2 regions of the Pseudoalteromonas sp. MTN2-4 genome follow, and region 2 is predicted to be linked to the other one. Evidence: riboswitches for the same ligand, from Rfam matches in the RefSeq annotation. Region 2 holds a riboswitch; the other holds the start of a gene.

Region 1 (11,120 bases), on a different contig from region 2:
TTTTCTTCTTTTAGCAACTTTATTTGATTTTGTAATGATTGCTGATTTGTTTGCCAGCTCAATTCTAGTTTGCCTTTTTGGCTTTCTAAGTCTAGCCATTGTTGCATTAACTCATAATCGGTTTGGTTGGCAAATGCACTGCTAGACAGCGCTGTCATTAAGAGGACTGTTTTTTTCAATTATTGTTTTCCCTGTACTCTTCTTAGATACAAACTACAATTACAGAAATAGTTTACATAATCAACAGTTAGCGTCATTAGTTTTTTGCATGTTGTAATAATAAGGGTATGAAAGTAAAAATTTTTACTGTTCTAAATAGGAGGTTTTATATAAGGAGATGTGTTTTTTAAAGTGAATTAAGGGGACTTAGGCCCCCTCAAAAAATAAGTTGACTATTGCTCTGCCAGAAACGCAATAGAGCTAGGGTTTAATTCAGTTGTTAGTCTATCTTTATACTTTTCATTTGTGTTGGTATTTAGAATATCAACACCAGGCGCTGTCGGGTCGCCAATGCTCATCCATAAGAAGTTAGCTGAATCTAGCTTGATGTTACTGATGGCGGTTTCACCCGTATTAGCAATACCTGAAGCGACGATTTCACCTGAAGTTGGGTTAAACTCATGCAGGGTAGATTTCACATGGTAAGACGGCGTGAAGAAGGCTTCTGAGCTATAGAAGTACCCCTTTTCTGCAGACACAATGGCTGTGCCACTGATGTAACCGCTAGTATTATTTTCAATATCTTTCGCTGTTAATACTGATTTCACTGAATAATCAGCAGGAGAGATTTCTTCAATACGGCTAAGCTCTAAGCTTGGTGCTGAGTAGCCGCTGCGTGTTGTTACATAAATCTTGTCATTTGCTGCAATAATACTGTTTTCTAGCGGGTTTACACCAGCAAGAGGAATACCTTTAAAGCTGTCTTCGCTGTTTGCATTTGTTTCAATTTCTTCATCTGTTGCAGTATCAAATACGGCTACATATGCAGTACCTGCAGAGAAGTTATCGTTTTGCCTTTGCATAGCGATATAAAGCTTATCGTCTAAGATAACCGCAGCTGATGGAGATGGCGTGCCATTTTTATTGTCATTGCTGTAAGCCGAAATATCTAACTCACCAATTTTAAAGTCTTTTTGCTGAGTTGCTTGCGGGTTAACGATCCATACTTTGCCTGAGCCATAGCGGAGTAAATAGGCTTTAGTGTCACTTAATGAAACTAGAGTGTAAGGGTTGCGGCTGGTTGAGTCTTGATCATCTTGCGTCGAGTAAGACCATACCGCAGCGTCTTTTTCAGCTACATTGTATTTATCAATGGTATCGATAAAGAAGCGGCCGATGTGGAAAAGATCTGAATTATAGCTGGCAACCGTGTAATCTGACTTGGCTTTGACATAATAACCAGTTTCTACTTGTTGATTGAGAGCATCAACAAATACGACTTCAGAACTGGTGTAATCAGGTGCAATTGTTTGTACTGCGGCAAAATCCGGGGTGTCTTTAACATCGCCCAGTGAAACTGTGATGTTTAAAGAGGTACTTAGTTTGTCAGCTTCATTTTCTGTCGCTGTCAGAGTAACTGAAAACGTGGTTTTTCCAGCTGTTTCGAAGTCTTGTGCAGTTTTGAAGCTTAGTTCGCCCTGTTGCGTGATAGTAAATAAGTCACTGTCGCCACCGCTAATTGTTAAGGTAATAGCGTCGCCGTCAGGGTCATTCGCAGTATAATTTGCAACCAGTGTGGTGTTTTCAAGTACAGATGGGTTCAATTCACCGCTCAGTGTTGGAGCACTATTTTTGTCTGAACTGCCACAGGCTGACAGCAGCAGCGCCGAACAAATAAGGCTTAGTGAGAAAGGAGCTCTTGAGCTATTAAATTGCATAGTTATAGACCTTTAATTGAGTATTTGACTTGAAAGCTGCGTCCTTGAGCGGGGCGGTTTGCTAAGTCTTGATAGTCGTTATTGAAAATATTATTCACTTGAAGTGACAACGTATGTTGGCTGTTTTGCCAAGTAACACTGAAATCGCTGATTTCTCTATCACTTGGTGTGCCATTGCCTTTGGCTTGCGTATTATTGAAGCGATTCGTTCTGTTGAAATACAACTCTTTATCGATATGGGTATCGAGTGATAGTCGCCAAGCTTCGTTCAGTTGATAATCCAAACTGACGCTATATTGCTGATGATATATACCTGGTAGTTTTTTATCGTCAAATGCAACAAACTCGGAGTGGGTTTGGCTATCGATTACGTTGGCTTGTAGCTGCGTGCTCCATACTGAACTAAATCGGTAATCTATTTGTAGTTCAAAACCATTTAAAGTGGCATCACTGACATTGGTATAACTGCCAGTGCCGGTTGAGTTAAATATCGCAACAATGGCATTTTCTTGCTTTGTTCTGTACAAACTGCTGGTGATATTGAGTGCACTTTTATTGTAGCTAGAGGCCAACATAAAGGTGTTGGAGTGCTCAGGTGCTAGATTTGCATTGCCTTTAAACGCGCCTCTATCACCATATAACTCGAACAACGTGGGAGTGCGAATGCCCTTAGAAAAGGCTAACTCAATTTTAATGGCATTAAAATACGTGGTTGCGCCAAGTTCATAGCTGGAATAACTGTCATCTTGCTTGAGTTGATCGATTTGCTCAGCACTCACATTTCGTTTTTGATTGCTCGAGCGAGACGTTTGTTTGTTAGCGAGTAAGTAGCTTTGCAAAGGTAAACCTTCACTTTGCCATTCAACTCTTGTTCCGAAGTGTATGTCTGTTTGTTGTGCTTTTACATCACAGCCACTGAAACCATTGCATATATTGATTTGATCATTTAAAAGTTGCTCTGAAATGAATTGCTGTTTTGCAAGGTTGCTATATGGTAAAAGCGTAATATTGTCGAACACAAAAGTTGGTTTTAAGCTGACAAAATATTTATCAGTATCGTAAAAATAATCTCGCTGTATTACGCTACTTTGTGCGTCAATATAATGCTCCTTTTTACTATCTATGTAGCTTTCAAATTCGACTTCAGATAAACGCTTTGAGCCACTTTTCCACACATGAATGTACCCAGCCCGCCAGTTTTTAGTTTCGAGATTTGAAAGGTTTTCTGGTGAATTATTTTGATAATTAGCGATGGCTTTATTTTGCTTTGTATACTGTGCATTGAGGCGAATGTTATGCGCATCTAATGAGATTTGATCATTTATGTACAAAGCCGTTTTATCATAATCGTTATTACGTAAAGGTTGCTTAGCACTGATGGCAGAGTTATCGAATGTTTGCGGTACTATGTAGTCATAGTCATTTTTGACTTTTAAAAACTGACCGCCGAGTGAAAGAGCGTGAGTGTCTAGCTTGATGTTGTGACTCAAATTAGCTTCTTTAAAACCAAAAGATCCCACAGCCAAGCTCAAACGAGTTTGTGAAGCGGATGGATTGTACGTGTTTACTCGGATCACACCGCCAATTGGCGTCTTACCCGTGCCAATCGCCTGACTTTTACTGACTTCAATGCTTTGAATTTGCTCTACTGGGATCTGATTTAAATCGAAGCCGCCAAATTGATTGTCGTTTATTAATTGACCATCGATATACAGCTGTACTTGTTTACTGCTTGAGCCTCGAATAGAGATATTGACTGGATTGCCAACGCCACTAATTTGCGTAATTTGCACCCCATTGATAGTGCTTAAAACGTCAGATAGGCTTTGTGCGCTGGCAAGAAATTCGCTGCGTTGGATCAATTGATAGTTTGCTGTAGTGGTGCGTTGTTGCTCTATTTCGATGACTTCCATCTCATTTTGCGTATTTTGTGCATAGGTAAACTGAGCGCTAGGCAAAAAGCAACAAACAATAATAAAACGAGAAATTAGCAACTGCATACGCACCTCAAAATGAGGACGATAAGATACGTCACCAAAGCGAAATTACGATGGCTAATACCTTATATCGCCCACCGCAATATAATCTATGGTTGATAGTTAGGCCGGTCTCCGGGCTTATGCAGTGATTGCAATTACCGTTGCGGGGGCAGCGTTAGATTACTTAACCTAATAACAACGCTCAAAATAGAAGACTCAATTATGAAGGTTGTTTTAAGTTTTAGGGTACGTCACTAACTTCCCGATTATCTCAAATCGATACTATGATTTAAGCACCTAGCTATTTAGACGGCTAGTCTGATGGCTTTATACCGAAAAGTCAAAGAAAGAAGTGCTGAGCAGAGCAGTTGAGTAGTGTGAAAAATGTGCTTCGCAAGTATTACGAAGCACAAAAAAGAAATGCTTAATGTGAGATTAGTTAGTTGAAGGCAATTCCATGATGCCGTCAATCTCGATTTGCACACCTTTAGGTAATTCTCTTACACCGATAGCTGCACGTGCAGGGTATGGCGTTGAGAAGTGTTGGCTCATGATCTCATTTACTGTTGCGAAGTTGCTTAGATCAGTCAGGAAGATATTTACCTTAACCATATCTTGTAAGCGACCGCCTGCTGCTTCACACACTGCAGTTAGGTTTTTAAACACCTGTTGAGTTTGTTCTGCAAAGTCTTCAGAGATAACTTCCATAGTGTCTGGCACTAATGGGATCTGGCCAGACAGGTATACAGCAGTACCTACTTTAACCGCTTGGCTATATGTGCCGATCGCTGCAGGTGCATTGTCTGTTGAAATAATTGCTTTGTTCATAATAATCCTACTTTTTACGGTATACACGTTGAACGTCAGGCATCACCCTGATCTTACGCATCACATCCGCGACGTGAACACGGTCTTTAACCGTGATACCTAAATCAATAATATATAAGTTACTTTCTTTTTCGTCAGTGGCAATTTCGACGATATTTGCGTTGGTACTTGCCACTACGCTGGTTAATTTTGCAAGCGTACCTTGGTGGTTGATGATTTCAACTCTTAGACCTGCAATATATTCTTTTTCTGGGTTGTCGTCCCATTTTACGACGAAATATTTTGAACGTTCGCTTTCCCAGCCTTTAATGTTTTTACACTCTTGGCGGTGAACGTTTAAGCCCTTACCTTGGCTCACATAAGCAGTGATGGCATCACCTGGTACTGGACGACAGCATTTCATGTAGTTAACGAGCATGCCTTCAGTACCAATGATCGCAGCTTTTGCTTTTTTAGCTAAATGTTCAATACTGCCATCATCTTCGTCAAGGTCATCATTTTGCAATAAGCGCTTAGCAATCAGTACACTCATGATATTGCCACAACCAATCTCAACCAGAAGTTCAAGCATGGTCGAAAGCTTGTGCTCTGCTAATACACGGTCAATTTGCTCTTGTGAAACATCACTTAATTGATATTCGCCAAGGGCAGAATCGAGTAAACGGCGGCCTAGTTCGAGCGCTTCTTCTTCGCGTTGGCTCTTCAGATAGTTGCGAACACCTAAGCGCGCTTTACCTGTCACAATGAAGTTTAACCAAGTGGCGTTAGGGTGAGCACCAGAGCTTGTAATCACTTCTACGGTTTGACCGGTATCGAGTGCTTTACTGAGCGGATAAGGTTTACGGTTTACTCGCGCACCTACACAAGTGTTACCGACATCAGTGTGTACCGCATAAGCGAAGTCGACGGCAGTGGCACCCATAGGGAGCTCCACAATACGGCCATCTGGTGTAAAGACATAGATTTCTTCTGGGAATAGCTCAGTCTTAACGTTTTCAACGAACTCAAACGATGAGCCAGCACTTTGTTGTAATTCAAGTAAGCTCTGCATCCACTGACGAGCACGCTGCTGTGCAGTGTGACCCGCACTATCGCCAGCTTTCTTATACATCCAATGTGCGGCAACCCCTTTGTCAGCCATTTGATCCATATCGTGGGTACGAATTTGGATCTCGACTGGAATACCATGTGGGCCAACAAGTGAAGTATGTAGTGACTGATAACCGTTGGTTTTTGGTACGGCAATATAATCTTTGAAACGTGTTTCGATTGGCTTATATAAGTTATGAGCCACACCGAGTACACGATAACAAGTATCTAGGTTGTCAACAGCAATACGGAAAGCATAAATGTCCATGACTTCGTTGAACATCAATTCTTTGTTGAGCATTTTTTTGTAAATGCTGTATAGGTGCTTTTCACGGCCGCTGACATTCGCTTCAATACCAGCTTCTTCAAGACGAGACTTGATTTCGTTTTGAATATTGCTGATCACTTCTTTACGGTTACCGCGAGCTTTTGCGACTTCTGATTTTAGAGCGCGATGACGCATTGGGTAAAGCGCTTGAAAACCTAGGTCTTCTAATTCATTTTTAATGTCATGAATACCAAGACGATTTGCAATAGGCGCAAAGATTTCTAGCGTTTCACGGGCAATACGACGACGCTTATCAGGGCGAAGTGCGCCAAGTGTACGCATGTTGTGGGTTCTGTCGGCAAGCTTAATCAAAATAACGCGGATATCTTGCGTCATCGCCATGATCATTTTGCGATAGTTTTCAGCTTGGAATTCTTTTTTATCTTTAAAGCTGAGTTTATCTAACTTACTTACACCCTCAACAAGCTCCGCGACTGTATTACCAAAAATCTCAGCAAGATCTTGCTTGCTGAAGTCGGTATCTTCAATCACATCATGCATGAGTGCCGCCATGAGGGTTTCATGGTCTAAACGCATGCTGGCGAGAATTTGAGTCACTTCAACTGGGTGAGTGATATACGGCTCGCCACTAGAGCGAGTTTGCCCCTCATGGGCTTCACGCGCCACCACGTAGGCTTTTTGAACCAGTTCTACGTCAGCGGGGGAAAGGTATTCTGAGATCTTTTGCTTCAGGCCTTCAAAAAGATACATTCACACTCCAATGTTCCAGTGAAGTAATATGATGCTATGAATATACGATGAATTATCAGAGAAACCAATGGCTAGCTGTGACTTTTATGTCTACGGAGAGTAATTAACCTGAACTCTGGGTAATAAATCTATCTCCAGAGGCTACTTTCAACGCTAACAGCGTTGAATTCACTTGCAATAGGCCTGCTATTGACGCGCTAATTTGCCTTGCCTACATGGATGTAGGTACCTTGGCGATAGCAGGACGCGTGAGCGGTGTTATCCTTAAAAGTCTCCGTCTACAGATTAAATGATATTTATTTATGTAAGACCAATATGCTAGTAAATCTCTTAACCAAAGCTCAGGCTAAAATTTTGTTGTAGAGCCCTAGAAACAACAAAGCCAGCATTAAAGCTGGCTTTGAGTATGAAGTGCAGGGGGTTTTAGCTGTTACCGCCAACAATTGCAGCAACCGCAGCAAGCTCTGCAGCTTCTTGGTTTTGTTGCTCTTCACGATCGATCATATCAAGAGACGAGTTGTTCACAAGTCCTTGTTCGATCTCACGTAGAGCGATTACAGTTGGCTTATCGTTTTCAGCATCGACCATAGGGTCTTTACCACCTACAGAGATCTGACGAGCGCGACGCGCCGCTACTAGGATTAAGTCAAAACGGTTACCAATTTTATCTACTGCATCTTCTACAGTTACGCGAGCCATCGAAGCACTCCAAAGTTATTCATGTCGAATTAGTAAGTTTACTTGATGCAAACCAATTCTCCAATAGGTGGTTAAAAATTTATCTTGTTTAAATGAGAGAGATTAAGCCAATAACTCAGCAATTAAACTTTGATGACGGTGTTTTTGTGCATCCAGTTCAAGGCGAGCAGCCATGACAATATGCTCAAGTTGCATTAGAGCTGTTTCAAAATCATCATTTACCAATACATAATCGAACTCATCATAGTGCGAGCTTTCTGATTTTGCTTCCGCCATGCGGCCAGCAATTACTTCTTGAGAATCTTGTCCGCGGTTATTTAAGCGATTTTCAAGCTCGGCTTGCGACGGTGGTAAAATAAAGACCGTTTTTACTGTTGGCATTAATTCACGAACTTGACGTGCACCTTGCCAATCAATATCTAAAAACACATCAATGCCTTGCTCAAGTTGTGACTCTATCGCTGCTTTTGAAGTGCCATAGTAGTTTTCGAAAACTTGCGCCCATTCAAAAAAGTCGCCCTGATCGATCAAGGCTTTGAATTCATCTACACTAATAAAGTGGTAGTGCTCACCATTGTTTTCACCTGGGCGAGGGCCGCGAGTAGTGTGAGAAACTGACACTTTAATATCAGCATGTTTTTCTAACAGTGCTTTTATCAGGCTTGATTTGCCAGCACCAGAAGGCGCTGAAAGAATAAATAAATTACCGCGAGTTTGTGATGTCATAATTAAATCTGTGGCTTGAAACGTGATTTGGTTTCTAAAAGCATATTTTAAACCCTGTAAGTTTAATTGGCTAGAACAGATTTCGAGCGCAATAAAATTGTCATACAGCGGTTGTAAACTAGTCAGATACTGTTTCTGTTTTGGTGATCTGCAGTGGAGAATGGTCGCATAGAGGCGTCTAAAATTGACGCGCAGAGTTTACAAACAATTTTAGACGAACGCTTGGTTGAGCCCTTATTTCAGCCAATTTGTGATGTTGCGCGACAAACTATTTTAGGCTTTGAGGCACTTAGCCGAGGTCCTAAAGGATCTGAGCTAGAATCACCAAACACCTTGTTCGCTGCAGCACAGCGTTTTAATAAACTCTCTGAATTAGAGCTATTATGCCGTGAAAAAGCGATAGAGCGCTTTGCCGAATTAAACTTGTCGGGCAAATTATTTCTAAATGTCAGCCCGAATACATTGTTAGACCCTAATCACCCAAGAGGTGAAACCCTGCAGCTTATCCAGCAATATGGTTTACAAGCCAACCAAGTTGTCATTGAAGTGACTGAGCAAGATAAAGTCGATGACGGCTTTTTGTTGTTAAAAACCATCGGCCATTACCGTAAATTAGGTTTTAACATTGCTATTGATGATTTAGGTGCCGGTTACTCAGGGTTAAAACAGTGGTCAGAGTTACAGCCTGATTTTGTAAAGATAGATCGCTACTTTATTGATCATTGCGATCAAAGCTTGGTTAAGCGAGAGTTTTTAAAGTCTATTATCGAGCTTGCCAAAGCAACGCGTACAGCTGTTATTGCAGAGGGAATTGAACGCGCTGAAGAATTGGCATTGATCACACAACTAGGGATTAGTAATGCGCAAGGTTTTTTAATTGCACGACCCGCAAATGCTCCATTGAATGCCTATCCAAATACTCTAAAAGAGTCGAGCCAAGCACAAGGAAATGTGATGCATCGAGGTTTAGTTAAAACAATTGGGGAGTTAACGCATGTTACCCCAGCGGTACTAAATGGTGTATTGTGCCAAGATGTACATCGTGTTTTTGAAAAAGATAAGCAGTTGATGAGTCTTGCTGTCGTTGATGAGCAGCAAATGCCTATGGGCTTGCTTCACCGTGATCAATTAACAGAAGTCTTTGCAGCGCCTTATGGTCATGCTTTATATGCTAAAAAGCCTTTGGCTTCTCTCATGCACAAACAGCCCTTAATTGTAGATGAGCAAACTCAGCTAGATGAAGTAAGTCAGTTAATTACTGAGCAAGACTTTGATATTCGTCGCCACATTGTAGTGACGCAATACGGAAAGTATTTAGGTTTGGTACCTCTTAGAGCGATTTTAAAACACATTACCGAAGAAAAAATTCGCAATGCACAGCATGCAAACCCACTCACTATGTTGCCTGGTAATGTCGCAATTAACGAAGCTATAGAACAGCGACTGTTAAATAAACAAGACTTTACGTTGGCGTATATCGACTTAAATCATTTTAAGCAGTTTAATGACTTGTATGGTTATGCCAGTGGTGATGGGGTGATAAAGCTCCTAGCTGATGTGATAAGTCAGTGTTGCGCAGGCTTTTCTGGATTTGTTGGACACATTGGTGGTGATGATTTCATGGTGGTGTTTGATGGTGATGATGCCGAACCACTTTGCCGAGACATTATTAATGAGTTTGAGTTGAAATCTAAAAGCTATTTTACCGCTGAGCATGTCAAAGCTGGGGGTTATTGGGCTACAAACCGAGAAGGGCAGCAGCAATTTGTGCCTTTGCTCACATTATCAATTGGCCTAGTGTCACCGCATGTTGATAGCTGTCATAACAGTCATCAGGTCGCGGCGCTAGCAACGGATGCCAAGAAGGAAGCCAAACGTTATCGCAACAGCTATTTATTTGTGGCAAATAAGCGTCGACCAACAGTGGCGATTGTTTCTTAATCAGAAATACTTGAGTCATGGCTCTATTTTGGGTAGCTTAGAATAAAATGAGTGGGAGCCCACTATATGCAGAGACTCATCAATTTTTTCATTATTATAAGTGTTTGTGCTGCTTTTCAGCTTCAGGCAAAAGAAACTGAAACCATAAAAGTCGCAAAAGAACCAAGAAAGCTTTATGAGCGAGATCATTACCTTTATGAGTTGCTCGATAAAGCGTTAAAAGCTGCAGACGCCACTTATGACTACGAGCATGTCACTGTTCATCCTCATCAACAGCGTACTCTGATGGCGCTGTCGTCAGGTAAAGTTGACCTACATTGGAGTATGACCAGCCCAGACCGTGAGCAAATCGCAATAGCCATTCCTGTGCCTTTATTTAAAGGTTACATAGGCAAGCGGGCGATTATGGTTAAGAAAGAGCGCCTTACGCAGTTCTCAGAACTTAACAGTATTGAGCAATTAAAAGCATTTACTGCAGTACAAGGGCATGATTGGCCAGATACTAAAATATTGGCGTATAACAACTTGCCGATAAAGCCACTCTCTAATTATCAAGCTATGTTTAAATTATTAGCTGCAGGTAGAGTCGACTACTTCCCTCGCTCTTTCATTGAAGTGAATTCTGAACTTGAAGAAAACCCGGATAAATTTGTGTTATTGCCGAATGTATATTTGGAATATCTAACAGCATTTTATTTCTTCGTAAATAAAGCAAAGCCACAATTAGCAGATGACCTAAAGCGTGGATTGAATAAATTAAAAAATAGCGGTGAATTTGATGCGTTATTTTCGCGTTATTTTGAAAAAGATTTAGCGCGGTTATCTATGTATCAGCCTGATAAGGCCATCAGGTTGAAGAACCCGTATTTTAATGCTGAATAAGTAACATTCGGTAAAACAAAAAAGGAGCCGAAGGCTCCTTTTTTAAACCCAATACAGTCG
Region 2 (11,120 bases):
CTATGGGTCTATTAATCCTACCGCCAAGCTCGTTCTTCATCATTGGTTTCTTCATTTGGGTACTTCGTACTTATAAGAAAGACCAAGTAGAAGCGAAGGCATAAGGAGAGAGAGATGGAACAATATATTAATTTATTCGTTAAAGCGGTTTTCATTGAAAACTTAGCGTTATCTTTCTTCCTAGGTATGTGTACTTTCCTTGCTGTATCTAAGAAAGTAACTACATCAATGGGTCTAGGTGTTGCAGTAATCTTCGTTCTTGGTGTTGCTGTTCCAGTAAACCAGTTAGTTTACTCTGCAATCTTAGCGCCAGGTGCACTAGAGTGGTTAGGCTTCCCTGAAGCTGACTTAAGCTTCCTTAAGTTCCTAACTTTCATCGGTGTAATCGCAGCACTTGTACAGATCCTTGAGATGACTCTAGACAAGTTCTTCCCTGCGCTATACAACGCACTAGGCATCTTCTTACCACTAATCACTGTAAACTGTGCGATTTTCGGTGCAGTAGCATTCATGGTTGAGCGTAACCTGAACTTCGGTGAGTCTGTGGTATTTGGTTTAGGCTCAGGTGTAGGTTGGGCACTAGCAATCGTGTTACTTGCTGGTATCCGTGAGAAGATGAAGTATTCAGACGTACCAGATGGTCTTCGTGGTTTAGGTATTACCTTCATCACAGTAGGTCTAATGGGTCTTGGCTTCATGTCATTCTCTGGTATTTCACTTTAATTTAGCGAGGAAAAATCATGCTTGAGGTATATTTAGGCGTAGGGATGTTCATCGCTATCGTTGTAATGCTTGTATTGATCATCATTGCAGCGAAGTCGAAGCTTGTACCAAGCGGTGACATCACAATCAGCATTAACGGTGACCCTGAAAAGGCAGTTACTTCAGCACCAGGTGGTAAACTACTAGGTGCACTAGCAGACGCTGGTATCTTCATTTCATCTGCTTGTGGCGGTGGTGGTTCTTGTGGCCAATGTACCGTTCACGTTAAAGCGGGTGGTGGTGATATCCTGCCAACTGAGCTTGACCATATTTCAAAAGGTGAAGCGCGTGAAGGTTGTCGTCTAGCGTGTCAGGTTGCTGTTAAAACTGACATGGAAATCGAAGTAGAAGAAGAAATCTTCGGTGTTAAGAAGTGGGAATGTACAGTTATCTCTAACGATAACAAAGCGACATTCATCAAAGAGCTTAAGCTTGGTATCCCTGATGGTGAGGTTGTACCTTTCCGTGCAGGTGGTTATATCCAAATTGAAGCGCCAGCTCACCACGTTAAATACGCTGACTTCGATATTCCTGAGGAATATCGTGCAGATTGGGAGCGTTTTGGCTTCTTCAATCTTGAGTCTAAAGTTGACGACGAAACGATCCGTGCATACTCAATGGCTAACTACCCAGAAGAGTACGGCATCATCATGCTTAACGTACGTATCGCGACTCCGCCGCCAAACAACCTAAGCCTACCATGTGGTAAGATGTCATCGTTCATCTGGTCACTTAAAGAAGGTGATAAAGTGACTATTTCTGGTCCATTCGGTGAATTCTTCGCGAAAGAAACTGATGCAGAAATGGTATTCGTAGGTGGTGGTGCTGGTATGGCGCCAATGCGTTCACACATATTCGATCAGCTTAAGCGTCTTAACTCAGACCGTAAGATGTCTTTCTGGTACGGCGCACGTTCTAAGCGTGAGATGTTCTACGTAGAAGATTTCGATGGCCTAGCGGCTGATAACGAAAACTTTGAATGGCACGTAGCGCTTTCAGATCCTCAACCAGAGGATAACTGGGAAGGTTACACTGGCTTCATCCATAATGTTCTTTTAGAAAACTACCTGAAAGACCACGAAGCGCCAGAAGATTGTGAGTTCTACATGTGTGGTCCTCCAATGATGAACGCGGCTGTAATCAACATGCTTAAAGATTTAGGCGTTGAAGACGAAAACATCTTACTAGATGACTTCGGTGGCTAAATCAGCGTTATCTCAGTGAACACTTCACTGAAATAAGATAGACTTAAACCCCAAGCAATAAGCTTGGGGTTTTTTTTGGGATAGAGAAAAGTATGAAGAAACTAGTAGGTATTTTTGTATTACTGACGACGGTTGTTTTGACAGGGTGTTTTGACGACAAACAAGAAATTGAACCTATTGTTATTCAGGGTAAAACAATGGGGACCACTTATACGGTCAAAGCTTTTCCAATTAATGAAAATTTAACTGCTGAGACATTAAAAACAGAAGTTGATAACACTTTAATTGCAGTGAATCAGTCTATGTCACCTTGGGTGAAAAACTCAGAGATTAATCAGTTCAATACGTTGGCTGCAAATACTTTTATGCCTATCAGTGATGACTTTAAGACAGTTGTGAAAGAGTCAGTTCGTTTAGGTGTTTCAACAACAACACTAGATGTCACCATGGGCCCTCTTATAGATTTATGGGGTTTTGGCCCAGATAAACGCCCAACAAAAACACCTTCACAGTCTCAACTGGATGAAATGAAGGCTCGTATAGGTGTTGATAAGTTAGTGTTAACAGACGAAGGGTTAGCGAAAACTATTGATGGTTTAGAGTTATCTTTTTCAGCGACAGCTAAAGGTTTTGGTATTGATAAAGTTGCTGAGCTTTTAGAAGCCAAAGGGATGACAAATTACATGGTTGAAATTGGCGGTGAGCTCAGAATTGCCGGTACTAAAGCTCAGTCACAACCTTGGCGTATTGCGATTGAACAGCCAGATGCGCCAGCAGGCCAGAGGCAAGTGCATAAAGTTATTGAACCAGGCAATAACGGCATGGCGACTTCAGGTGATTACCGTATTTTCTACGAAATGGATGGTGAGACCTATACGCACTTGATTAATCCAAGCACAGGCAAACCAGTTAAGCATGATTTGGTATCTGTGACCGTTTTACACCCATCAGCAATGACTGCTGATGGCTTGGCAACAGCACTAACTGTAATGGGTACAGAGCGAGCAAAAGCTTACGCAGAAGAGCATAATTTAGCTGTATATTTAATTAGTAAAAGTAATGAAGGGTTAGTGACCTATTCAAGCCCGGCTTTTGCGCCTTATTTGTAAATAAAGCAATTTTGATTAATTAGTCGAAATAGTACACTAAGCGCGTTATAATGACGGCTGTTTAAATGCCGTCATTTGGTTCAGATACATTGAGCCGTTAAACTGTTTTTAAGGGGCCTGTGCATGTCATTATTTTTCCTAACTTTTGGGTTACTTATTTTAATTGTTGCAGCCATGGCTGTCGGTGTAATAGTGCAAAAGAAATCTATGGCAAGCAGCTGTGGCGGTTTAGGCGCGGTTGGTATTGAAAAGTCATGTGATTGCGATGATCCATGTGACCGTCGTAAAAAACGTATGGCGAAAGAACAAGCTTGGAAAGAGAACCAGATTCTTTAAGTTAAACTAAGCAAATCATCTTTAATTAAATGCGAGCTAAGGCTCGCATTTTTGATCTGAGGCTAAAATGACGAAGACATGGTATTTCCTAAGGCACGGTAAACCTGTTACTACAGGTATTCTAACTGGTTCTAAAACTGACGTTGCAGTGTCTGAGTTAGGGTTAGCAGCGATGGAGTCTGCTTTACCAAAAACAGTTCAATTTGATGCCTGTATTTCCTCCCCCATGCACCGTTGTCTGGGCTTTGCGAAAAAGCAATCTAGGCAATCAAGCTTACCACTGGTGATAGCAAAGCAGCTTCAAGAAATGGATTTTGGGGATTGGGATGGTCGAACTTATGAGTGGCTTTGGGAGAGCACAAAGAATCCAAGTATAGGTGAATTTTGGCAGGCTCCTTGGCAACATACGCCGCCAAATGGAGAGTCCCTTTGCGCATTTAGGTCTCGTGTTAGACAATGGTGGGAGGCAGAGCTATCAACTCGGCATACAACACATAACCTAGTTGTGACTCATGGTGGTGTGATCAAACAAATCTTAGCTGAAGTCCTTAACTTACCATTAGATTCTCTGTCCTCTATTAATAGTTTAGACGTTGGCTATGCTACATTGGTAAAGATAGAAGTTTACTTTGATGAAACACATAAGGCGTGGCCTAAAGTTGTGTTTTAGCCATCTAGACTTCATAATACGGTTTTTCTGATTAATCTTGGGAATAAGCTGAAACTGCTTAACTGTCCCCGCAACTGTGAAGTGTATTTAAATGCACGAAGTCAGATACCAAGGTCAGAAAAATCCTCTTGAGCGGGCGTACTCAAGAGCACACAATTTTAACTGTAATTCGGTTAGGACTGTGCGTTCGTGTCTGCCCAAACGTTAGTAAGGGTACGAATGCAATCAGCTTGTCAGCACTCTGAATTTGCTCTGCAAGTTTCAAACTTAAATTTGGTGCTAGATAATCATCAAATATTACAAAACATCTCTTTCGATGTAACTGAAGGGCAGTTTATTGGTTTATTGGGTCCTAATGGGGCTGGTAAGTCATCGCTGCTTCGTTGCCTTTACCGTTTTTTTATCCCTTCTAGTGGACAAATAACCCTTTTTAACAAAACGATTTCAAGCTTCTCGCATAACAAATATGCCCAGCAAGTTGCAGTGGTTCTGCAAGAAATGCCTGAGCATTTTAATCTATCGCTTTATGATGTGGTTGCAATGGGTGTAACACCTCATAAAAGTTTATTTTCAAAGTTAAATAAAGCCGATCATGAACTAATTGCAAAGTCTATTGAACAGGTTGGTCTGGTACACAAAATCAACGAGGCATTTGCTCACCTTTCTGGTGGTGAAAAACAAAGGGCATTGATCGCGAAAGCCATGGCACAAAAGCCTAGGCTATTGATTATGGATGAGCCAACCAGTCACTTGGATGTGAAATACCAAATACAAATTATGGAGCTTGCCAAAGCAATGGGGATCACAGTGATCGCATCTTTCCATGATTTAAATCTTGCGGCAGCTATGAGTGATAGCTTGCTGGTACTACAACAGGGTGAGTTATATAAAAGTGGAGCGCCAAGCGATGTGCTAGATGCGCAATTACTCAGTGATGTATTTGATGTCTGTGCTGAGGTCTCGCAAGTACCTTGCCCGTATAGAGACAAAACCCATATTCCTCATATCCGCTACCACTTTGGATATCAACTATGAAGCCGCTTATTTCGCTGTTAATTTTGCTGATAAGCTGCTTTTTTAGTGCTTTAGTTGCCGTTAAGCATGGCGCGATTGATATTAGTACGAGTGCTGTTTGGCAAACATTATTTGCTTATGATGCCAATGCCTTTGAGCAAAAAATTGTTATGGAACTACGTATTCCCAGAGTGATTTTGGCATTTGTTGCTGGCAGTGGCTTGGCATTGGCGGGCATTATTTTGCAAACAGTGACCCGTAACCCTTTGGCAGATCCTTACCTCTTTGGTATTTCATCAGGCGCATCATTTGGCGTCGTGTTACTCATCACATTTACAGGTATCACAGCTGGTTGGGCGATGTCAGGGGCGGCGTTTTTAGGTAGTACGCTGGCAATGACCCTATTGTTGCTGATTGCCTATGGACAAAGGTCTAGACAGGTAGAAGCGATGTTACTCGCCGGTGTTGCCTTATCTTTCTTATTTAGCGCATTTACCAGCTTGCTGTTGTATTGGAGTGATCCACAAGCTGTGAGTGCCATTATGTTTTGGAACTTAGGCAGCTTTAGTCGCGCTGATTGGCAATGGTTGTGGTTGCCCTGTTCAATTGTATTAATATGTATGGCTTGTATGCTGTTGTTTAGGCGTGGTTTAAACGCACTATTACTGGGTGATGAAAGCGCTGCAACATTAGGTATTCAGGTGGCTAAATTACGTTTAGTCATGTTGCTATTGAGCTCATTGCTGACCGCGGTATTGGTTGCTATGTGTGGTGGCATTGGCTTTGTCGGGTTAATGATCCCGCATTTGGTACGTTTTTTCATTTCACAGGCAACTTCCATTGGTCTGCTGTGTACCGCTTTAAGTGGTGGCTTAATGATGATATGGGTAGATCTATTTGCCCGTACTATTCTTGATAATCAAGAGCTTCCCATTGGTGTTATCACTGCTGCAATAGGCAGTGTGTTCTTTTTAACTTTACTGACTCTCAAACAAAAAAGGCCTTAGCGTATGTTCTCAGTTAAAGCACTTGATACGCGTTCTCGCGAACTTATCGAAAAGAAAATAAACCTGAAAACCAAGCCTTTGGGTGCGTTAGGTGAGCTAGAAACATTGGCTAAACAGCTGGTGACTATTTTCTCTCAGGGTATAGAACCTGAGCAGCTTTCAGCATTTCGACCACAAATCAGCAAACCCACTCTAACAGTGTTTGCAGGTGATCACGGTATTGCTGCAAAAGGTGTATCTATAGCACCTAGTGAAGTAACAGGCCAAATGGTAGCGAATTTCGCGTCAGGAGGCGCTGCAATTAATGTTTTCAGCAAACAATTAGGGTGGCAACTCGAGATAGTCGATTGCGGTATTCTAGTTGAACCCGACCAGACCTTAGGTGTTACGTCACAACGTTTGGGGTCAGTTACGCGTTCATTTGATGAGTGTGAAGCGCTAACGCAAGCTCAAGAAGCGCAAGGTTTTGAGTTTGCTAAGAAGCTTGTTCATAAACAATATCAGCAAGGCTGTAATACTTTTGCATTTGGTGAGATGGGCATTGGCAATACCAGTGCAGCATCGGCTATTTTTAGTGCGCTGAGTGGACTCTCTGCTGAATACACGGTTGGGCTTGGCACGGGTGTATCAAACGAAGTGGTAGATAAAAAAGTTGAGCTGATTAATAGCGCGCTTGATTTACACCGAGATAAACTGAATGACCCGCATGCAATCTTACGTTGTTTGGGTGGGTTTGAGATCTGTCAAATGGTCGGCGCCATGTTAGCCGTTGCTGAGTTACAGCAGGTTATTGTTGTCGATGGTTTTATCGCAACGGCAGCGGCATTACTGGCTATTCGTATTGAGCCAAACAGTCAAAGCTATATGGTGTTTGCCCATAGCTCTTCTGAGCAAGCACACCTGCAAATGTTAAATTCAATTAATGCTAAGCCTCTTTTAGATCTTGGTCTTAGATTGGGTGAAGGGACTGGGGCTGCATTGAGCTTACCTTTGCTACAAAGTGCTCTGGCGTTTTACAACGACATGAATAGCTTTGATGACGCGAATGTCACGAAAGTTGTTTGATATGAATAAACAACACTTTTTATTGGCGGTGAGCTTTTTAACTCGCGTGCCAGTGCATTTTAAACAAGAGATTGAAGACAATGCACTCAGTGAAGCCAGTGGTTATTTTGCCTTAGTTGGTTTGTTGTTGGGTTTTGCCTTGGCTGTTATCTTTGGTGTTGCGTCTTTGATTTTACCGCCAAGCGTTTGTGTGATCCTCACCCTCGCTCTGGGTATTTTAATTACTGGCGCATTTCATGAAGACGGTTTTGCCGATGTCTGGGACGGTTTTGGTGGCGGTTGGACTGTCTCGCAAAAGCTGTCGATTATGAAAGACAGTCGCTTAGGCACGTATGGTGCCAGCGCACTTATTTTATTACTGTTATTAAAGTTTCAGCTGCTGAGCCTGCTTAGTGATAGCTTTACACAAGTATTGTGTGCACTGGTATTAGGTCATACTTTAAGTCGTGCAGTGGCGACGAGCATCATTGGTAAGCTTGCTTATGTGCAAGAAGATGCGCAATCAAAAGTAAAGCCAGTCGCCATGTCGCTCTCTTCTCATGCAAAAGATTTCCTCGCATTAACTTCACTGTGCGTGCTATTTGTGCTGTGGCTCTTTACACCTTTGTCTTTAATGAGTGTGATTATTTTAGTTGCTGTTTTATTTTTAACTCGCCATCAGTGTATAAGCTGGTTTAAGCAACAGCTAGGTGGGTATACAGGAGATTGCTTAGGCGCCGCACAACAATGTTGTGAAATCATGATTTATTTAACTTTAGTGGCGCTCTGGGTGTAGCGGATGCGAGATATTAGCTATGACTCAAAATAATATTCATCTCATTCTAGGTGGCGCGCGCTCTGGCAAAAGCAGTTTCGCTGAACAAACGGCGTTGGATTTATATACTTCAGGCACAGTGAGTAAACTCGTATACATCGCCACGGCAGAAATTAAAGATGCCGAGATGGCTGAGCGCGTATTACATCATCGGGCAACGCGAGATAAGCGCTGGCAAGTGATTGAAGAGTCATGGTACCTAGCCGACACATTACAAAAATTTGGTGGCGACACTTGCGTATTAATCGACTGTTTAACCTTATGGTTAACGCATGGGCTATGTGAAAAGTCAGAGCCTGAACTGCAAGTGCAAAAGCAGCGTTTGCTCGAGGTATTACAACATACACGTGCATCGGTTCTGTTAGTCAGTAATGAAGTAGGTCATGGCTTAGTACCACTCGGCGAGTTAAGCCGCGTGTTTGTCGACCAGTCTGGCTGGTTAAATCAAGATATCGCCAAAGTTGCGCAGCGTGTTGACTTTATTATGGCTGGTTGCCCGTTAAGGATTAAATAAGTGACGAAGATGAAAACATTAATGGTACAGGGCACCACATCTGATGCGGGCAAAAGTACCTTGGTTGCGGGTTTATGCCGCGTGCTTGCTAGGGAAGGGATTAATGTTGCGCCGTTTAAACCTCAGAATATGGCACTCAATAGTGCGGTAACACCTTGTGGCGGCGAAATAGGCCGAGCTCAAGCACTACAAGCTATTGCTGCGAAACAGCCTTTAAGTACTGACTTTAACCCTATTTTACTCAAGCCCAATAGCGACACTGGTGCGCAAGTCATTATTCATGGCCGTGCCATTAGCAATATGGAAGCGGCGAAATACCATGACTATAAAAAAGTCGCAATGCAAGCAGTGCTTGAATCGCATCAAAGATTAGTGTCTGATTTTGATGCCATCATAGTAGAAGGCGCAGGAAGTCCTGCGGAAATCAATCTGCGAGAGAACGATATCGCCAATATGGGGTTTGCTTGTGAAGTGGATTGCCCAGTGATCATTATTGCTGACATTGATAAAGGTGGCGTGTTCGCACACCTTGTTGGCACCTTAATGTTACTCAGTGAATATGAGCAGTCCTTGGTGCAAGGCTTTGTGATCAACCGTTTTCGTGGCGATATTGCTTTGTTGCAATCGGGTCTTGATTGGCTCGAAGAAAAAACGGGTAAACCTGTGTTAGGTGTGCTGCCTTATATGCATGGCTTAAACATCGACGCTGAAGATGCCGTCGCAATGGATAATGTAGTGACAGATAAAAAACTCACGATAAGTGTGTTGTTACTGCCGCACATTAGTAATCACACTGACTTTGATAGCTTGCGGTTAAATCCTCAAATCGATTTGCGCTATGTAAAACATACCGAGCAAATCGGGCAAACTGATCTGATTATTATCCCAGGCAGTAAAAACGTCATTAACGACTTAGCTTTTTTACAGGCGCAAACATGGCAAACCGAAATACAGCGTCACTTACGTTATGGCGGTAAGGTGCTAGGCGTGTGTGGTGGTTTACAAATGTTGGGTCAACGCATTTGTGACCCTGATGCCATAGAAAGCTCACAGGCAGAAATTACAGGATTAGGGTTAGCTGAGTTTGAAACTCAGCTAACGCAAACCAAAACCCTGACTCAGGTGCAGGGTAAGTGCGTTATCAACCAGCAAAGCGTGGACATTAAAGGCTATGAAATTCACTGCGGACAAAGTAGCGGCCCCGCCCTTGAAAAGCCATTTATGTATTTTACTGACCATCCACAAGGTTTCCTGCAAGACGGTTTTATATCTGAAGATAACCAAATTGTTGGTACTTACTTACACGGTTTATTTGATGAGCCCAAAGCGGCTGAAGCCATTTTACACTGGGCGAGTAATGGCAAGCTAACAGAAACAAATTTTAGTCTAGATGAGCATCGTGAAAAACAGTTAGAGTGGCTGGCAGATGAATGTGAAGCGCATTTAGATATGAACAAAATTAAAGCATTAATCAATTTATAGGGTGTGAATTATGAGCGAACAAGATAGACATCAACAGAGGCAACAAAAAGTCAAAGAGAAGGTTGATGAAAAGGTTGCCGCTGCTAATATCGAAAAGGGCATTTTTCAGGTTATTACTGGTAATGGCAAGGGTAAATCGACGTCTGGTTTTGGGGTTGTGACGCGTTGTGTCGGCCATGGCCAAAACGCTGCTGTGGCACAGTTTATTAAAGGTATGTGGGATTGTGGTGAGCGTAACTTACTTGAGAAAGTAGGTGTGCCTTTTGCGGTAATGAAAACCGGCTTTACTTGGGAAACGCAAAACCGTGAAACAGACACGGCTGCAGCGGTTGAGACATGGCAGCAAGCCAAAAAGTGGTTAGCAGACGATAGCATAGATTTAGTATTACTTGACGAGCTGACCTATATGGTGAGCTACGATTATTTAGACTTAGATGAAGTTATCAGCGCTATCGAAAATCGTCCGAAAATGCAGTCTGTGATCGTGACAGGTCGTGGTGCGCACCGTCGTTTAACTGAGCTTGCTGACACGGTGAGTGAAGTGAGAAATGTGAAGCATGCTTTTGAATCCGGTGTTAAAGCACTAAAAGGATTTGACTACTGATGTGGCTAAAAAGGACTTTATTGATCATCTTTTTGCTGCTTACAAGTCAATATGTAGCAGCAAATCAATCACAAAGTGCATCACAACCTGATGCTCAACACAAAGCGCAACGTATTGTGGCTTTAGCGCCACACATTGTTGAAAACTTATTTGCAATAGGTGCAGGCGATAAAATTGTCGGCACCGTTGAATATGCAGATTATCCAGAGCAGGCGCTTGAGATCTCAAGAATTGGTGGCTATCACGGCATTCAACTTGAGAAGTTATTAGCTTTAAAACCTGATTTAGTGATCGCGTGGCAAACAGGTAATAAAAAAGCCGATCTTGAAAAGCTCGAGCAGCTAGGTATTAAAGTGGTTTATAGCGAAACCAATGACCTAACTAAAGTATCTGAGCAACTGACAGAATTTGGAGAGCTAACAGGTCATCAAGTACAGGCCAAACAAGTGGCTAAAGAATTTGATGTGCGTTTAGCCAAGTTGCAAAGCCAATATCAAGACGCAAAGTCGCTGGATGTATTTTATCAACTCTGGCCTGA

The links. A riboswitch is a leader RNA that binds a small molecule or an ion and turns the genes downstream of it on or off. The one in region 2 is predicted to bind cobalamin.
Region 1: it holds a riboswitch for cobalamin, as region 2 does, so the genes downstream of both, ACGHEH_RS18860 (TonB-dependent receptor) here and ACGHEH_RS04195 (ABC transporter ATP-binding protein) in region 2, are expected to answer to the same signal.

The regions. Positions count from the first base shown of each region.
Region 1 is NZ_BTGK01000010.1:140,800-151,919, forward strand. It holds gene ACGHEH_RS18850 (DUF3450 family protein) at 1-179, opposite strand, end outside; gene ACGHEH_RS18855 (Ig-like domain-containing protein) at 393-1,877, opposite strand; gene ACGHEH_RS18860 (TonB-dependent receptor) at 1,880-3,877, opposite strand; cobalamin riboswitch at 3,962-4,172, opposite strand; gene ACGHEH_RS18865 (RidA family protein) at 4,292-4,684, opposite strand; gene spoT (bifunctional GTP diphosphokinase/guanosine-3',5'-bis pyrophosphate 3'-pyrophosphohydrolase) at 4,692-6,812, opposite strand; gene rpoZ (DNA-directed RNA polymerase subunit omega) at 7,236-7,511, opposite strand; gene gmk (guanylate kinase) at 7,614-8,237, opposite strand; gene ACGHEH_RS18885 (GGDEF domain-containing protein) at 8,421-10,178, shown strand; gene ACGHEH_RS18890 (substrate-binding periplasmic protein) at 10,245-11,060, shown strand.
Region 2 is NZ_BTGK01000001.1:879,419-890,538, reverse strand. It holds gene ACGHEH_RS04225 (NADH:ubiquinone reductase (Na(+)-transporting) subunit D) at 1-104, shown strand, start outside; gene nqrE (NADH:ubiquinone reductase (Na(+)-transporting) subunit E) at 115-723, shown strand; gene nqrF (NADH:ubiquinone reductase (Na(+)-transporting) subunit F) at 741-1,967, shown strand; gene ACGHEH_RS04210 (FAD:protein FMN transferase) at 2,060-3,076, shown strand; gene nqrM ((Na+)-NQR maturation NqrM) at 3,200-3,412, shown strand; gene ACGHEH_RS04200 (histidine phosphatase family protein) at 3,480-4,082, shown strand; cobalamin riboswitch at 4,072-4,216, shown strand; gene ACGHEH_RS04195 (ABC transporter ATP-binding protein) at 4,302-5,117, shown strand; gene ACGHEH_RS04190 (FecCD family ABC transporter permease) at 5,114-6,103, shown strand; gene cobT (nicotinate-nucleotide--dimethylbenzimidazole phosphoribosyltransferase) at 6,107-7,168, shown strand; gene ACGHEH_RS04180 (adenosylcobinamide-GDP ribazoletransferase) at 7,170-7,943, shown strand; gene cobU (bifunctional adenosylcobinamide kinase/adenosylcobinamide-phosphate guanylyltransferase) at 7,963-8,496, shown strand; gene ACGHEH_RS04170 (cobyric acid synthase) at 8,506-9,978, shown strand; gene cobO (cob(I)yrinic acid a,c-diamide adenosyltransferase) at 9,989-10,582, shown strand; gene ACGHEH_RS04160 (cobalamin-binding protein) at 10,582-11,120, shown strand, end outside.